Regions from separate parts of the Peribacillus sp. TH27 genome, predicted to be linked through region 2. Evidence: a T-box and tRNA genes for the amino acid it is inferred to sense, from the RefSeq annotation. Region 2 holds a T-box; the other regions hold tRNA genes.
What was found. A T-box is a leader RNA that pairs with one kind of tRNA and senses whether it is charged. The one in region 2 lies ahead of pheS (phenylalanine--tRNA ligase subunit alpha), so its partner is inferred to be a tRNA-Phe.
Positions count from the first base shown of each region.

Region 1 (4,154 bases), 850 kb from region 2:
GGTTGGGCTGTTCGCCCATTAAAGCGGTACGCGAGCTGGGTTCAGAACGTCGTGAGACAGTTCGGTCCCTATCCGTCGCGGGCGCAGGAAATTTGAGAGGAGCTGTCCTTAGTACGAGAGGACCGGGATGGACGCACCGCTGGTGTACCAGTTGTCTTGCCAAAGGCATAGCTGGGTAGCTACGTGCGGACGGGATAAGTGCTGAAAGCATCTAAGCATGAAGCCCCCCTCGAGATGAGATTTCCCATAGCGCAAGCTAGTAAGATCCCTGAAAGATGATCAGGTTGATAGGTCAGAGGTGGAAGCGTGGCGACATGTGGAGCTGACTGATACTAATAGATCGAGGACTTAACCACGCTTTAAAAAATGAAATACCTTCTTATTATCTAGTTTTGAAGGAATGAAAATTTCTTCTTGCATTTTTTCAAAAAGACGTTATAATAATAAATGTCTTAAAAAAATGTTAACATTGTTTGGTGGCGATAGCGAAGAGGTCACACCCGTTCCCATTCCGAACACGGCAGTTAAGCTCTTCAGCGCCGATGGTAGTTGGGGGTTTCCCCCTGTGAGAGTAGGACGCCGCCAAGCAGTTACACATATGGAGGATTAGCTCAGCTGGGAGAGCATCTGCCTTACAAGCAGAGGGTCGGCGGTTCGATCCCGTCATCCTCCACCATTTTTACACCTGCCGGTGTAGCTCAACTGGTAGAGCAACTGACTTGTAATCAGTAGGTTGGGGGTTCAAGTCCTCTTGCCGGCACCATCTTTTATTATTAAACGTACGAGCCATTAGCTCAGTTGGTAGAGCATCTGACTTTTAATCAGAGGGTCGAAGGTTCGAATCCTTCATGGCTCACCATTATATTATGCGGGTGTGGCGGAATTGGCAGACGCACCAGACTTAGGATCTGGCGCCGCAAGGCGTGGGGGTTCAAGTCCCTTCACCCGCATCTTTCATGCGGAAGTAGTTCAGTGGTAGAATACAACCTTGCCAAGGTTGGGGTCGCGGGTTCGAATCCCGTCTTCCGCTCCACTTTTCGTATGTGCCGGGGTGGCGGAACTGGCAGACGCACAGGACTTAAAATCCTGCGGTAGGTGACTACCGTACCGGTTCGATTCCGGTCCTCGGCACCATCTTAATATGCGCCCGTAGCTCAATTGGATAGAGCATCTGACTACGAATCAGAAGGTTGTAGGTTCGACTCCCGCCGGGCGCACCATGTTTTTTGCGGGAAGTAGCTCAGCTTGGTAGAGCACTTGGTTTGGGACCAAGGGGTCGCAGGTTCGAATCCTGTCTTCCCGACCACGTGATTTCTAATGAATGGGGCCTTAGCTCAGCTGGGAGAGCGCCTGCCTTGCACGCAGGAGGTCAGCGGTTCGATCCCGCTAGGCTCCACCATTTTTCATCAAAACTTATATTATATTGGCGGTGTAGCTCAGCTGGCTAGAGCGTACGGTTCATACCCGTGAGGTCGGGGGTTCGATCCCCTCCGCCGCTACCAATAAATATAAGGACCTTTAGCTCAGCTGGTTAGAGCAGACGGCTCATAACCGTCCGGTCGTAGGTTCGAGTCCTACAAGGTCCACCATGTAATTTTTTTAGCCACGGAGGTATACCCAAGTTCGGCTGAAGGGATCGGTCTTGAAAACCGACAGGGGAGTCAAATCCCGCGGGGGTTCGAATCCCTCTACCTCCTCCATTTCTTTAAAAGCAGCAAGTTGTTTTGAAACAACCTTTACATAGAGGAAGCGGAAGAAACAATTTACACGAAAACTTGATGCGAGATCGTTTCATTATTACCGTCGCGGGGTGGAGCAGTCCGGTAGCTCGTCGGGCTCATAACCCGAAGGTCGCAGGTTCAAATCCTGTCCCCGCAATTATTAGGTCCCGTGGTGTAGCGGTTAACATGCCTGCCTGTCACGCAGGAGATCGCGGGTTCGATTCCCGTCGGGACCGCCATTATAAAATTTAATACAAATGTGGCTCAGTAGCTCAGTCGGTAGAGCAAAGGACTGAAAATCCTTGTGTCGGCGGTTCGATTCCGTCCTGAGCCACCATTATTTCAAAAATTACGGCGATTGTGGCGAAGTGGTTAACGCACCTGATTGTGGTTCAGGCATTCGTGGGTTCGATTCCCATCAGTCGCCCCATTTCGCGGGTGTAGTTTAGTGGTAAAACCTCAGCCTTCCAAGCTGATGATGAGGGTTCGATTCCCTTCACCCGCTCCAATTTATGGGCCTATAGCTCAGCTGGTTAGAGCGCACGCCTGATAAGCGTGAGGTCGATGGTTCGAGTCCATTTAGGCCCACCATATTCATATTGTTCCGCAGTAGCTCAGTGGTAGAGCATTCGGCTGTTAACCGAACGGTCGTAGGTTCGAGTCCTACCTGCGGAGCCATGGGGAAGTACTCAAGAGGCTGAAGAGGCGCCCCTGCTAAGGGTGTAGGTCGCGTGAGCGGCGCGAGGGTTCAAATCCCTCCTTCTCCGCCATTTGGCCCGTTGGTCAAGCGGTTAAGACACCGCCCTTTCACGGCGGTAACACGGGTTCGAATCCCGTACGGGTCATAAAAAAGAAGCATACATTCTGTATGCTTCTTTTTTTTATTTATTTCTCTTCATTGATATAACTATCTTTTTGTTTATAAGGAATGTCTCCAAGCTGAGATTCAACGTTTTCTTCATCTAATGTATCTTCATAGTTCTTTTGCTTTTTATTCGGGATACCCCTTATTTTTTTTCCTTCGATATCATTTGCTACAAATCCTTCATAGTCTTCAGGAAATCCATCGGTTTCATCTTCTGTTTTATAAAGATTATTATAGCTGTCATGATCGCCCGTGTAATCCGCAGGTGTTTCAGATGTACCAAATTTGGCTACTTCGCCAAAGCTATCTTCTTTATCTACTATTTCACTTCCATGACGGTTTTCAAAATTATTTCCCTTTGATGGAATCAGTACGTCTTCTTCAACTGGTCGATCTTGTATAGTCGGTCGTTCTGGGGCGTGCTCGACACAGTAGAGAGTGGTAGGGATGGCTTCAAGCCGTTCAAAAGGGATTTCAGTATCACAGGTTTTACAATGGCCATAGAAGCCTGCATCTATCGCATTCAATGCATTCTTGACTTTTTCCATTTCAGATTGTGCATGCTCATCTAGTGCCTGGTTTCTTTCCATTTCGAATAATTCGGTTCCAAGGTCAGCGGGATGATTGTCATAGGAGGATAGTTCCCCTACAGATTCTGTCTGACTTTTATTTAGAAGTGATTGTTCATCATTTTTTAGCCTATTATTCAGTTCTTCTTTTTCTATAAGTAGTTCTTTTTTTAAATGTTGCGTTTGTTGTTTGGTTGCCATGTTTATTTCACTCCTTCGAAAGTCTATATCTCATTTGAATAATGGTTGGATGGGTGTCTTATTCATTACCCGAATCGGAGGGGAGGGAAACAAATTGGATAGGAAGCAAAAAAGGACTGAGTCAAATCGACTCAGTCCTTAGAGATTAAATAAGATAGCTGATGAATAATCCAATGGCCATAAGCAGGCCGAAGAAGGTGTTCGTTTGGGCCGTGGCTTTCATCGCAGGGACCATCGTAATAGGTGAAGTTTTACCTACGAAGCCTTTGATAGCTGCCAAGGCTTTCGGAATGCTTAGGAAGGCAAGCAAAATCCATGCTGTAACGCTTCCAGCTAGGACTAATCCTACTAGCCATAGGTAAGAGAAGGCAAACATAATCGCCATAAATGTTAAGGCATTTTTTCTGCCCATTACTACAGGCATCGTTTTTCGACCGTGTGCCTTATCTCCGTCATGGTCACGGAGGTTATTGGATAAATTGATTAACCCAACTAAAATTCCGCTTGGTATTGCAATTAAGATAGCTGTGGTAGAAACAAAACCAGTTTGAATGAAAAAGGCAATCAAGATTATCAGAAAGCCCATAAACAATCCAGAAAAAAGTTCTCCAAATGGTGTGTATGAAATAGGCAGTGGACCGCCAGTGTAAAGGTAGCCGACAAGCATACAGACCAGTCCTACCCCAGCAAGCCACCAAGATGATACAGCACAGATATAGATTCCAAGTATCAGTGCGATGCCATACATACTAAGGGCTAAGGTCATGATGAGTTTTGGAGTCATGCCATGACGGACAA
Region 1 covers NZ_JAEKEV010000002.1:3,783,835-3,787,988, forward strand. The annotation lists rRNA gene JFU24_RS19565 (23S ribosomal RNA) at 1-356, shown strand, start outside; rRNA gene rrf (5S ribosomal RNA) at 473-588, shown strand; tRNA gene JFU24_RS19575 (tRNA-Val) at 601-676, shown strand; tRNA gene JFU24_RS19580 (tRNA-Thr) at 688-763, shown strand; tRNA gene JFU24_RS19585 (tRNA-Lys) at 784-859, shown strand; tRNA gene JFU24_RS19590 (tRNA-Leu) at 869-950, shown strand; tRNA gene JFU24_RS19595 (tRNA-Gly) at 959-1,033, shown strand; tRNA gene JFU24_RS19600 (tRNA-Leu) at 1,046-1,134, shown strand; tRNA gene JFU24_RS19605 (tRNA-Arg) at 1,144-1,220, shown strand; tRNA gene JFU24_RS19610 (tRNA-Pro) at 1,230-1,306, shown strand; tRNA gene JFU24_RS19615 (tRNA-Ala) at 1,324-1,399, shown strand; tRNA gene JFU24_RS19620 (tRNA-Met) at 1,426-1,502, shown strand; tRNA gene JFU24_RS19625 (tRNA-Ile) at 1,513-1,589, shown strand; tRNA gene JFU24_RS19630 (tRNA-Ser) at 1,608-1,700, shown strand; tRNA gene JFU24_RS19635 (tRNA-Met) at 1,805-1,878, shown strand; tRNA gene JFU24_RS19640 (tRNA-Asp) at 1,885-1,960, shown strand; tRNA gene JFU24_RS19645 (tRNA-Phe) at 1,983-2,058, shown strand; tRNA gene JFU24_RS19650 (tRNA-His) at 2,076-2,151, shown strand; tRNA gene JFU24_RS19655 (tRNA-Gly) at 2,156-2,229, shown strand; tRNA gene JFU24_RS19660 (tRNA-Ile) at 2,236-2,312, shown strand; tRNA gene JFU24_RS19665 (tRNA-Asn) at 2,325-2,399, shown strand; tRNA gene JFU24_RS19670 (tRNA-Ser) at 2,401-2,491, shown strand; tRNA gene JFU24_RS19675 (tRNA-Glu) at 2,495-2,566, shown strand; gene JFU24_RS19680 (TraR/DksA C4-type zinc finger protein) at 2,607-3,356, opposite strand; gene JFU24_RS19685 (1,4-dihydroxy-2-naphthoate polyprenyltransferase) at 3,502-4,154, opposite strand, start outside.
Region 1: it has a tRNA-Phe gene. The T-box ahead of pheS (phenylalanine--tRNA ligase subunit alpha) is inferred to sense a tRNA for this amino acid. The anticodon was not compared.

Region 2 (4,154 bases):
AGCACTTTCAATAATTATATTCGTTGTATCATTTTTCACTTCGGAATTAGCTCCGCCCATCACTCCAGCAATTGCAACCGGCTCGTTGCCATTGGTGATTACTAAATGTTCAGGTGTCAAAGTACGTTCCGTTTCATCCAATGTGACCACTTTTTCTGCATCTTTTGCTCTGCGAATGACAATTTCTTTTGAACCAAAACGATCATAATCAAATGCATGTAGCGGTTGACCATATTCAAGCAAAATGTAGTTCGTAATATCGACTACGTTATTATGCGGACGAATACCTGCAGACATAAGGCGAGTCTGCATCCAAAGCGGTGACGGACCGACTTTTACATCTTTGATGATTTTAGCGATGTATAATGGATTATCTGCTTTCGCTTCCACTTTGACACTAATATAATCTGATGCTTTTTCAGCTGCTTCTTCATTCTCGATAACCGGCCATTTTACTTCCCGACCAAGAATAGCCCCTACTTCGTAGGCAACACCAAGCATGCTCAAAGCGTCAGAGCGGTTTGGGGTTAAGCCAAGTTCCAGCACTTCATCGCTTAAGCCAAGCTCTTCTAATGCATCTTTACCTACTTCCGCATCATTTGGAAACACGAAGATGCCTGTTGCATAGTCTTTAGACACAAGCTTGGATTCAAAACCCAATTCTTGAAGCGAACAAATCATACCGTGCGATTCTTCTCCGCGAAGTTTTGCTTTCTTAATTTTGAAGTTGCCCGGAAGCACAGCGCCGACAGTAGCCACTGCGACTTTTTGACCTTTATCGACATTCGGTGCACCACAAATGATTTGAACGGGATATTCTGACCCGATATCGACTAGACATTTATTCAATTTATCGGCATTTGGATGCTGTTCACGTTCAAGTACATGTCCGATGACAACTCCTTTAAGCCCTTCACTTTTCTTTTCTACCCCTTCAACCTCAATACCGCTTTTTGTGATTTTGTCAGCAAGCTCTGTTGCATTGATGCCGGAAAGGTCTACATAATCTTGCAACCATTTATATGACACAAACATGGTAGGTCCTCCTTTTTAAAATAAAATTTATGCTTCGTGATGATGGAATTGTTTTAAGAAACGAACATCATTTGTATAGAAGTGACGGATATCATCCACACCGTATTTCAACATTGCGATTCGTTCCACACCGATTCCAAAAGCGAATCCTGAGTATTTTTCCGAATCGAATCCAGCCATTTCAAGTACGTTCGGGTGAACAATCCCGCCGCCCAGCACTTCAATCCAGCCTGTTTGTTTACAGACGCTGCAGCCTTTTCCACCGCAGATTTTACAAGAAATATCAACTTCAACAGATGGTTCTGTAAATGGGAAGAAACTTGGACGAAGACGGATTTCACGGTCTTGACCAAATACTTTTTTCGCAAACACGTCAAGCGTACCTTTCAGGTCGCTCATGCTGATGTTTTCATCGATGACCAGGCCTTCAATTTGTTGGAATTGATGGGAGTGTGTCGCGTCATCGTTATCACGGCGATATACTTTACCAGGGCAAATAATTTTAACAGGGCCTTGGCCTTTATGTTTTTCCATCGTTCTAGCTTGTACCGGTGAAGTGTGTGTACGCATTAGGATTTCATCTGTGATGTAGAAAGAGTCCTGCATATCACGTGCCGGATGGCTTTTCGGCAGGTTTAATGCCTCAAAATTGTAGTAGTCGCTTTCGACTTCTGGACCTTCTGCAACTGTGTAACCCATACCGATGAATAAATCTTCAATTTCTTCTACAACACGTGTTAATGGGTGAAGATTCCCCTTGTTAACCGGTCGTCCTGGAAGTGTAACATCAATGGTTTCTGTTGCTAGCTTTGCATTGACAGCAGCTGTTTCAAGAGCTTTTTGTTTCTCCTCAATTTTTGAAGCGATTGCTTCACGAACATCATTAGCAAGAGCACCGATTTTCGGCCGTTCCTCCGCTGACAATTTACCCATGCCACGCAATACCTCAGTGATAGGTCCTTTTTTCCCTAAATAAGAAACACGGACTTCATTCAGTTCCTTTAGTTCGGAAGCTGCGGCAACTTTTTGCAACGCTTCTTCCTGCAGTTCTAGTAAACGTTCCTGCATCATGTCTTCCTCCTTTATTTTCCTTTTGTAAAAATAAACACAAAAAAACCCCAATCCCAGAAAGGGACGAGGTTTATGTATCGCGGTACCACCCTTATTAGTGCACAAGCAAAAAAACTTCGCACTCACTTCATAAAAATAACGGCTCTTCACCGGAACATTTTTCGGACCCTATGTCTTCCCAATGCCAACTCGAAAGGTGAATTCCCTTAAGCAGCGCCATAAAAATGCTTTCAGTCACGGCATTTTTTCCCTGGTTATGGATATCTTAAGTTACTACTCTTTGTCATCGTTGTTTTCATTATAAAATTCTGTTTTATTATATTATAATTCGTCAGCCGTTTCAAATTGATTTTCGTAAATGGTACATTAAAATCCCAGCCGCAATCCCTACATTAAGAGATTCGCTTTTCCCGTAGATAGGAATATAGAGGTTTTTCGTAGTTTTCTCTAGCAATCCCTTTGCTACTCCCTGTCCTTCATTACCAACAAGCAAAGCAAATCGAGAGGACTTTTCCACTTCTTCAAATGGCGAGGCTCCTTCAAGGGCTGTGCCGTAAACCGGTGTGCCTTTTTGCTTCAATTCATCGATGATTTCAGAAAGGTTTCCTTTGATGACAGGCATATGAAACAGGCTTCCTTGCGTCGAACGGACCACTTTCGGATTATACAGATCTGCACAGCCTTCGCCGAGAATGACAGCATCAATTCCAGCCGCATCTGCCGTCCGAATCATCGTTCCGAGATTCCCTGGATCCTGTACCGCATCTATCAACAATAGTTTATCCGGATTAATGGACGCCATACTAATTGATTTCTGCTCACATACAGCTGCAATTCCCTGAGGGGTCTCTGTATCACAAATCGCTTTCATAATATCATTTTTAACATAAATGACTTCTGTGCCTTCTAGTGTAAAATGGGCAGGCATTTCTGTTTCTTCATTAACAATCACTTCAATGACGATTTCTTCTTTTAACGCTTCTTCAACGAGGTGAAAGCCTTCGACTAAATATTTCCCTGTTTTGTCGCGCTCTTTCTTCGTCAATAGCTTTTTCCATTGCTTCACTTGCGGGTTTTTTACGGATTCAATATATTTCAAGGGTAAACGCTCCTTTAACTTTACACTGATTGTCCTATTATAACGCAATTTACATACATATTGCATGCCAGTTTGTGAAATGCTATTAATGTGAGTCATTATGTGTAAGAGGAGGAATAAATGTGAATTTAAACCTAAGGAATGCGATCATTCAAAACGTAACCGGGAATACTCAAGAGCAGCTAGAAGACACGATTGTCGATGCAATTCAGAATGGCGAGGAAAAAATGCTTCCTGGATTGGGCGTATTATTCGAGGTCATTTGGCAAAATTCATCTGAGCAGGAAAAACATGAAATGATTACTGTTCTCGAATCAGGATTAAAAAAATAACAGCCCTCGCAGGCTGTTATTTTTTTGTATTCGCTTACTTCGGCACTACTTTATCAAAGCCTGACTTTAGTTCATCGATAGATACTTCTTCATCGAGCAGCAAGATGAATTTTTTTGCGCTCACTTCTTCAAGCATCGCTTTTGTCTCATCATAAGAGTAGCCGTATTTCGTGAAAAAGCTGCGTAAATCTCCAGATCCTTCATCTGTGAAGTAGTGGAAGATTCTTAAAAAAAGAGTGTCCTCCTTATCCTGATTGGCGATGATCAGGATATCCGTATGTTCATTTCCAAGCTGCACATCATTTTTTATATTAGCTGCTACTGTCATTTGGGGGCCAGTAACGCCTTTAGCTTGTAATTCTTGAATTGCAGCAAGTAGTTCCGGATTAGAGTCAAAAACACCATATACGTTTTTTTCCATGTTTCTCCCCCTCCTTGTTACTCTACTTAGAATAAATTCCTTTGTAATTATACCTTGCGGCTTGATCAATAAACAAGCAAATTGTCTAATGAGAAATCCTAACCAATCATTAAAGGAATCCTTTGCATAAAAGGATTTCCACCCATTCCTTAAAAAAATAACAGCCTTGCGCAGGCTGTTATTTTGCGTCTTACAG
Region 2 covers NZ_JAEKEV010000002.1:4,629,111-4,633,264, reverse strand. The annotation lists gene pheT (phenylalanine--tRNA ligase subunit beta) at 1-1,035, opposite strand, end outside; gene pheS (phenylalanine--tRNA ligase subunit alpha) at 1,063-2,103, opposite strand; T-box leader at 2,163-2,402, opposite strand; gene JFU24_RS23630 (TrmH family RNA methyltransferase) at 2,447-3,205, opposite strand; gene sspI (small acid-soluble spore protein SspI) at 3,328-3,537, shown strand; gene JFU24_RS23620 (general stress protein) at 3,572-3,958, opposite strand; gene JFU24_RS23615 (general stress protein) at 4,149-4,154, opposite strand, start outside.

Region 3 (4,154 bases), 2.3 Mb from region 2:
TTATGCAGTTCTGAAATTACCGAACACAGAAAGGAATAACCCCACCATTGAAAAAATTTCTAAACAAAATCAAAATAGCTGGCTCCATTTTGACCATCATACTCATGATATTCACTTTCGGAATTATACTTTTCAACAAAGCTTTCACAGAGCCAGAAGTAGATATTAAGTATTACAAGATAGGGCATGTCGAACACAGGCCAAATATTTGGGAGGGCATGAGTAAAGAAGAATACCAAAAAATAAAATATTTAGAGGAACAGAAAACATTCAATTATGATCTCTACGAACCAGAGCTGCTTGACGCAGAAGGAAATCCGATTATTGAAGAAAATGTTGAATACTAAAAAAAATGTGCCCGATTTGGACACATCTTTTTTGTTTACTTATAAATGCAATGCTCCGAAATTAGGCTTCGTTTTCTCAGTGGTAGAAATCCATTCTCCTAATTCATCGAAATATTTTTGAACTTCTTCTTTAGTTTTGGTTTCTGAAGCATCCCAAATATCTGATAAGAAATATCCTAAATCGTTTGGATATGAAATTGATTCTCTGTCAAATGCTTTTTCAATAGCAGGACTGCCGTGTTTATCGCCTTCGTCACCATGAATTTTCATAGTAATAACAGTCCATCCATTTTCTTTTTTTATAAGAGTGTAATTGTCATAATGGCCCCAACGATTGCTATGAACACGTAATTTAAAATCTTCACCGATATTATTCAAATTTTCCCCTCTCTTCCCATAATACTACAACTGTATTTTACCACCAGAACGCGGTAAATGACGAACTTCACGGTATTTAATATCAGCAATTTAATATCCTTTTCTGTCATTGTTACCAATGGTCGTTTAATCGCATTAAATTGTTCTCGATAATATTTCAAAGTATGAGGACAAAGATTCCTTAATTGGCAGTCTTCAAAGAATAATTTAAACTCCAATTCATCAGATTTAACGTAAGTAGTTTTTGTAACAATTCTTAATTCATCTTCCTATAGTAAATTTCCTCCTTTACTCATCGCACACTACCCCGCACAATATTTGTACATATTCTGTAGTGCGTGATAAACACAAAAAAGCTTCACACAATTAAGTGTGAAGCTTGAAGTAATAGCTTTTCTTCGCTATTGGTGATACCGGTGGCCGGGGTCGAACCGGCACTCCAGAGGAACACGATTTTGAGTCGTGCGCGTCTGCCAATTCCGCCACACCGGCATTTTTGTTGGAGGCGGCAACCGGAATCGAACCGGTGGTAAAGGTTTTGCAGACCTCTGCCTTACCGCTTGGCTATGCCGCCAACGTTTTTGGAGCGAAAGACGGGATTCGAACCCGCGACCCCAACCTTGGCAAGGTTGTATTCTACCACTGAACTACTTTCGCGAATGGCTGGGCTAGAAGGGATCGAACCTTCGCATGACGGAATCAAAATCCGTTGCCTTACCGCTTGGCTATAGCCCATTAACGTTATACTTATTATACCATCATTTATTAAAAAATGGGGCGACTGATGGGAATCGAACCCACGAATGCCTGAACCACAATCAGGTGCGTTAACCACTTCGCCACAATCGCCATTATAAAATTAAAATTGGCAGGGGTAGTAGGACTCGAACCCACACTGGAGGTTTTGGAGACCTCTGTTCTACCTTTAAACTATACCCCTATAAATAAAATGGTGGAGGGGGGCAGATTCGAACTGCCGAACCCGAAGGAGCGGATTTACAGTCCGCCGCGTTTAGCCACTTCGCTACCCCTCCGCATATGGATGTTACTGGTGCCGGCAAGAGGACTTGAACCCCCAACCTACTGATTACAAGTCAGTTGCTCTACCAGTTGAGCTACACCGGCACTACAATGGTGGCTCAGGACGGAATCGAACCGCCGACACAAGGATTTTCAGTCCTTTGCTCTACCGACTGAGCTACTGAGCCAAACAATAAAAATGGCGGTCCCGACGGGAATCGAACCCGCGATCTCCTGCGTGACAGGCAGGCATGTTAACCGCTACACCACGGGACCATAGATTGCGGGGACAGGATTTGAACCTGCGACCTTCGGGTTATGAGCCCGACGAGCTACCGGACTGCTCCACCCCGCGACGTTAATAATGCTGCTATTGCATCAAGTTTTCGTGTTAACAGTTTCATTATATCTGATATATAGAAACAACTTGTTGCTTTTTAAAAAATGGTGGAGGATGACGGGATCGAACCGCCGACCCTCTGCTTGTAAGGCAGATGCTCTCCCAGCTGAGCTAATCCTCCATATGTTTTCGGAATGGTGACCCGTACGGGATTCGAACCCGTGTTACCGCCGTGAAAGGGCGGTGTCTTAACCGCTTGACCAACGGGCCAGTTGTAAATGGCGGAGAGCAAGGGATTTGAACCCTTGAGACAGGGTTACCCGTCTACACGATTTCCAATCGTGCTCCTTCGGCCACTCGGACAGCTCTCCAATAATGGCTCCGCAGGTAGGACTCGAACCTACGACCGTTCGGTTAACAGCCGAATGCTCTACCACTGAGCTACTGCGGAACGATATAAGCTTGGCGACGTCCTACTCTCACAGGGGGAAACCCCCAACTACCATCGGCGCTGAAGAGCTTAACTGCCGTGTTCGGAATGGGAACGGGTGTGACCTCTTCGCTATCGTCACCAAACATTATTAACATTTTTTCAAGACATATATTATTATAACGTCTTTTTGAGAAAATGCAAGAAGAAATTTTCATTCCTTCAAAACTAGATAATAAGAAGGTATTTCATTTTTTAAAGCGTGGTTAAGTCCTCGATCTATTAGTATCAGTCAGCTCCACATGTCGCCACGCTTCCACCTCTGACCTATCAACCTGATCATCTTTCAGGGATCTTACTAGCTTGCGCTATGGGAAATCTCATCTCGAGGGGGGCTTCATGCTTAGATGCTTTCAGCACTTATCCCGTCCGCACGTAGCTACCCAGCTATGCCTTTGGCAAGACAACTGGTACACCAGCGGTGCGTCCATCCCGGTCCTCTCGTACTAAGGACAGCTCCTCTCAAATTTCCTGCGCCCGCGACGGATAGGGACCGAACTGTCTCACGACGTTCTGAACCCAGCTCGCGTACCGCTTTAATGGGCGAACAGCCCAACCCTTGGGACCGACTACAGCCCCAGGATGCGATGAGCCGACATCGAGGTGCCAAACCTCCCCGTCGATGTGGACTCTTGGGGGAGATAAGCCTGTTATCCCCGGGGTAGCTTTTATCCGTTGAGCGATGGCCCTTCCATGCGGAACCACCGGATCACTAAGCCCGACTTTCGTCCCTGCTCGACTTGTAGGTCTCGCAGTCAAGCTCCCTTGTGCCTTTACACTCTACGAATGATTTCCAACCATTCTGAGGGAACCTTTGGGCGCCTCCGTTACTCTTTAGGAGGCGACCGCCCCAGTCAAACTGCCCACCTGACACTGTCTCCCACCCCGATAAGGGGCGCGGGTTAGAATTTCAATACAGCCAGGGTAGTATCCCACCAACGCCTCCACCGAAGCTAGCGCTCCGGCTTCTCAGGCTCCTACCTATCCTGTACAAGCTGTACCAAAATTCAATATCAGGCTGCAGTAAAGCTCCACGGGGTCTTTCCGTCCTGTCGCGGGTAACCTGCATCTTCACAGGTACTATAATTTCACCGAGTCTCTCGTTGAGACAGTGCCCAGATCGTTACACCTTTCGTGCGGGTCGGAACTTACCCGACAAGGAATTTCGCTACCTTAGGACCGTTATAGTTACGGCCGCCGTTTACTGGGGCTTCGGTTCAAAGCTTCGCTTGCGCTAACCTCTCCCCTTAACCTTCCAGCACCGGGCAGGTGTCAGCCCCTATACTTCGCCTTGCGGCTTCGCAGAGACCTGTGTTTTTGCTAAACAGTCGCCTGGGCCTATTCACTGCGGCTTTTCCGGGCTATTCACCCTAAAAAGCACCCCTTCTCCCGAAGTTACGGGGTCATTTTGCCGAGTTCCTTAACGAGAGTTCTCTCGCACACCTTAGGATTCTCTCCTCGCCTACCTGTGTCGGTTTGCGGTACGGGCACCTTACATCTCACTAGAGGCTTTTCTTGGCGGCGTGGAATCAGGAACTTCGGTACTATATTTCCCTCGCCATCACAGCTCCGCCTTAAT
Region 3 covers NZ_JAEKEV010000002.1:2,312,246-2,316,399, forward strand. The annotation lists gene JFU24_RS12595 (hypothetical protein) at 48-347, shown strand; gene JFU24_RS12600 (hypothetical protein) at 387-725, opposite strand; tRNA gene JFU24_RS12605 (tRNA-Leu) at 1,137-1,217, opposite strand; tRNA gene JFU24_RS12610 (tRNA-Cys) at 1,226-1,299, opposite strand; tRNA gene JFU24_RS12615 (tRNA-Gly) at 1,308-1,382, opposite strand; tRNA gene JFU24_RS12620 (tRNA-Gln) at 1,386-1,460, opposite strand; tRNA gene JFU24_RS12625 (tRNA-His) at 1,499-1,574, opposite strand; tRNA gene JFU24_RS12630 (tRNA-Trp) at 1,592-1,665, opposite strand; tRNA gene JFU24_RS12635 (tRNA-Tyr) at 1,676-1,759, opposite strand; tRNA gene JFU24_RS12640 (tRNA-Thr) at 1,775-1,850, opposite strand; tRNA gene JFU24_RS12645 (tRNA-Phe) at 1,858-1,933, opposite strand; tRNA gene JFU24_RS12650 (tRNA-Asp) at 1,946-2,021, opposite strand; tRNA gene JFU24_RS12655 (tRNA-Met) at 2,027-2,100, opposite strand; tRNA gene JFU24_RS12660 (tRNA-Val) at 2,191-2,266, opposite strand; tRNA gene JFU24_RS12665 (tRNA-Glu) at 2,281-2,355, opposite strand; tRNA gene JFU24_RS12670 (tRNA-Ser) at 2,365-2,456, opposite strand; tRNA gene JFU24_RS12675 (tRNA-Asn) at 2,462-2,536, opposite strand; rRNA gene rrf (5S ribosomal RNA) at 2,546-2,661, opposite strand; rRNA gene JFU24_RS12685 (23S ribosomal RNA) at 2,778-4,154, opposite strand, start outside.
Region 3: it has a tRNA-Phe gene. The T-box ahead of pheS (phenylalanine--tRNA ligase subunit alpha) is inferred to sense a tRNA for this amino acid. The anticodon was not compared.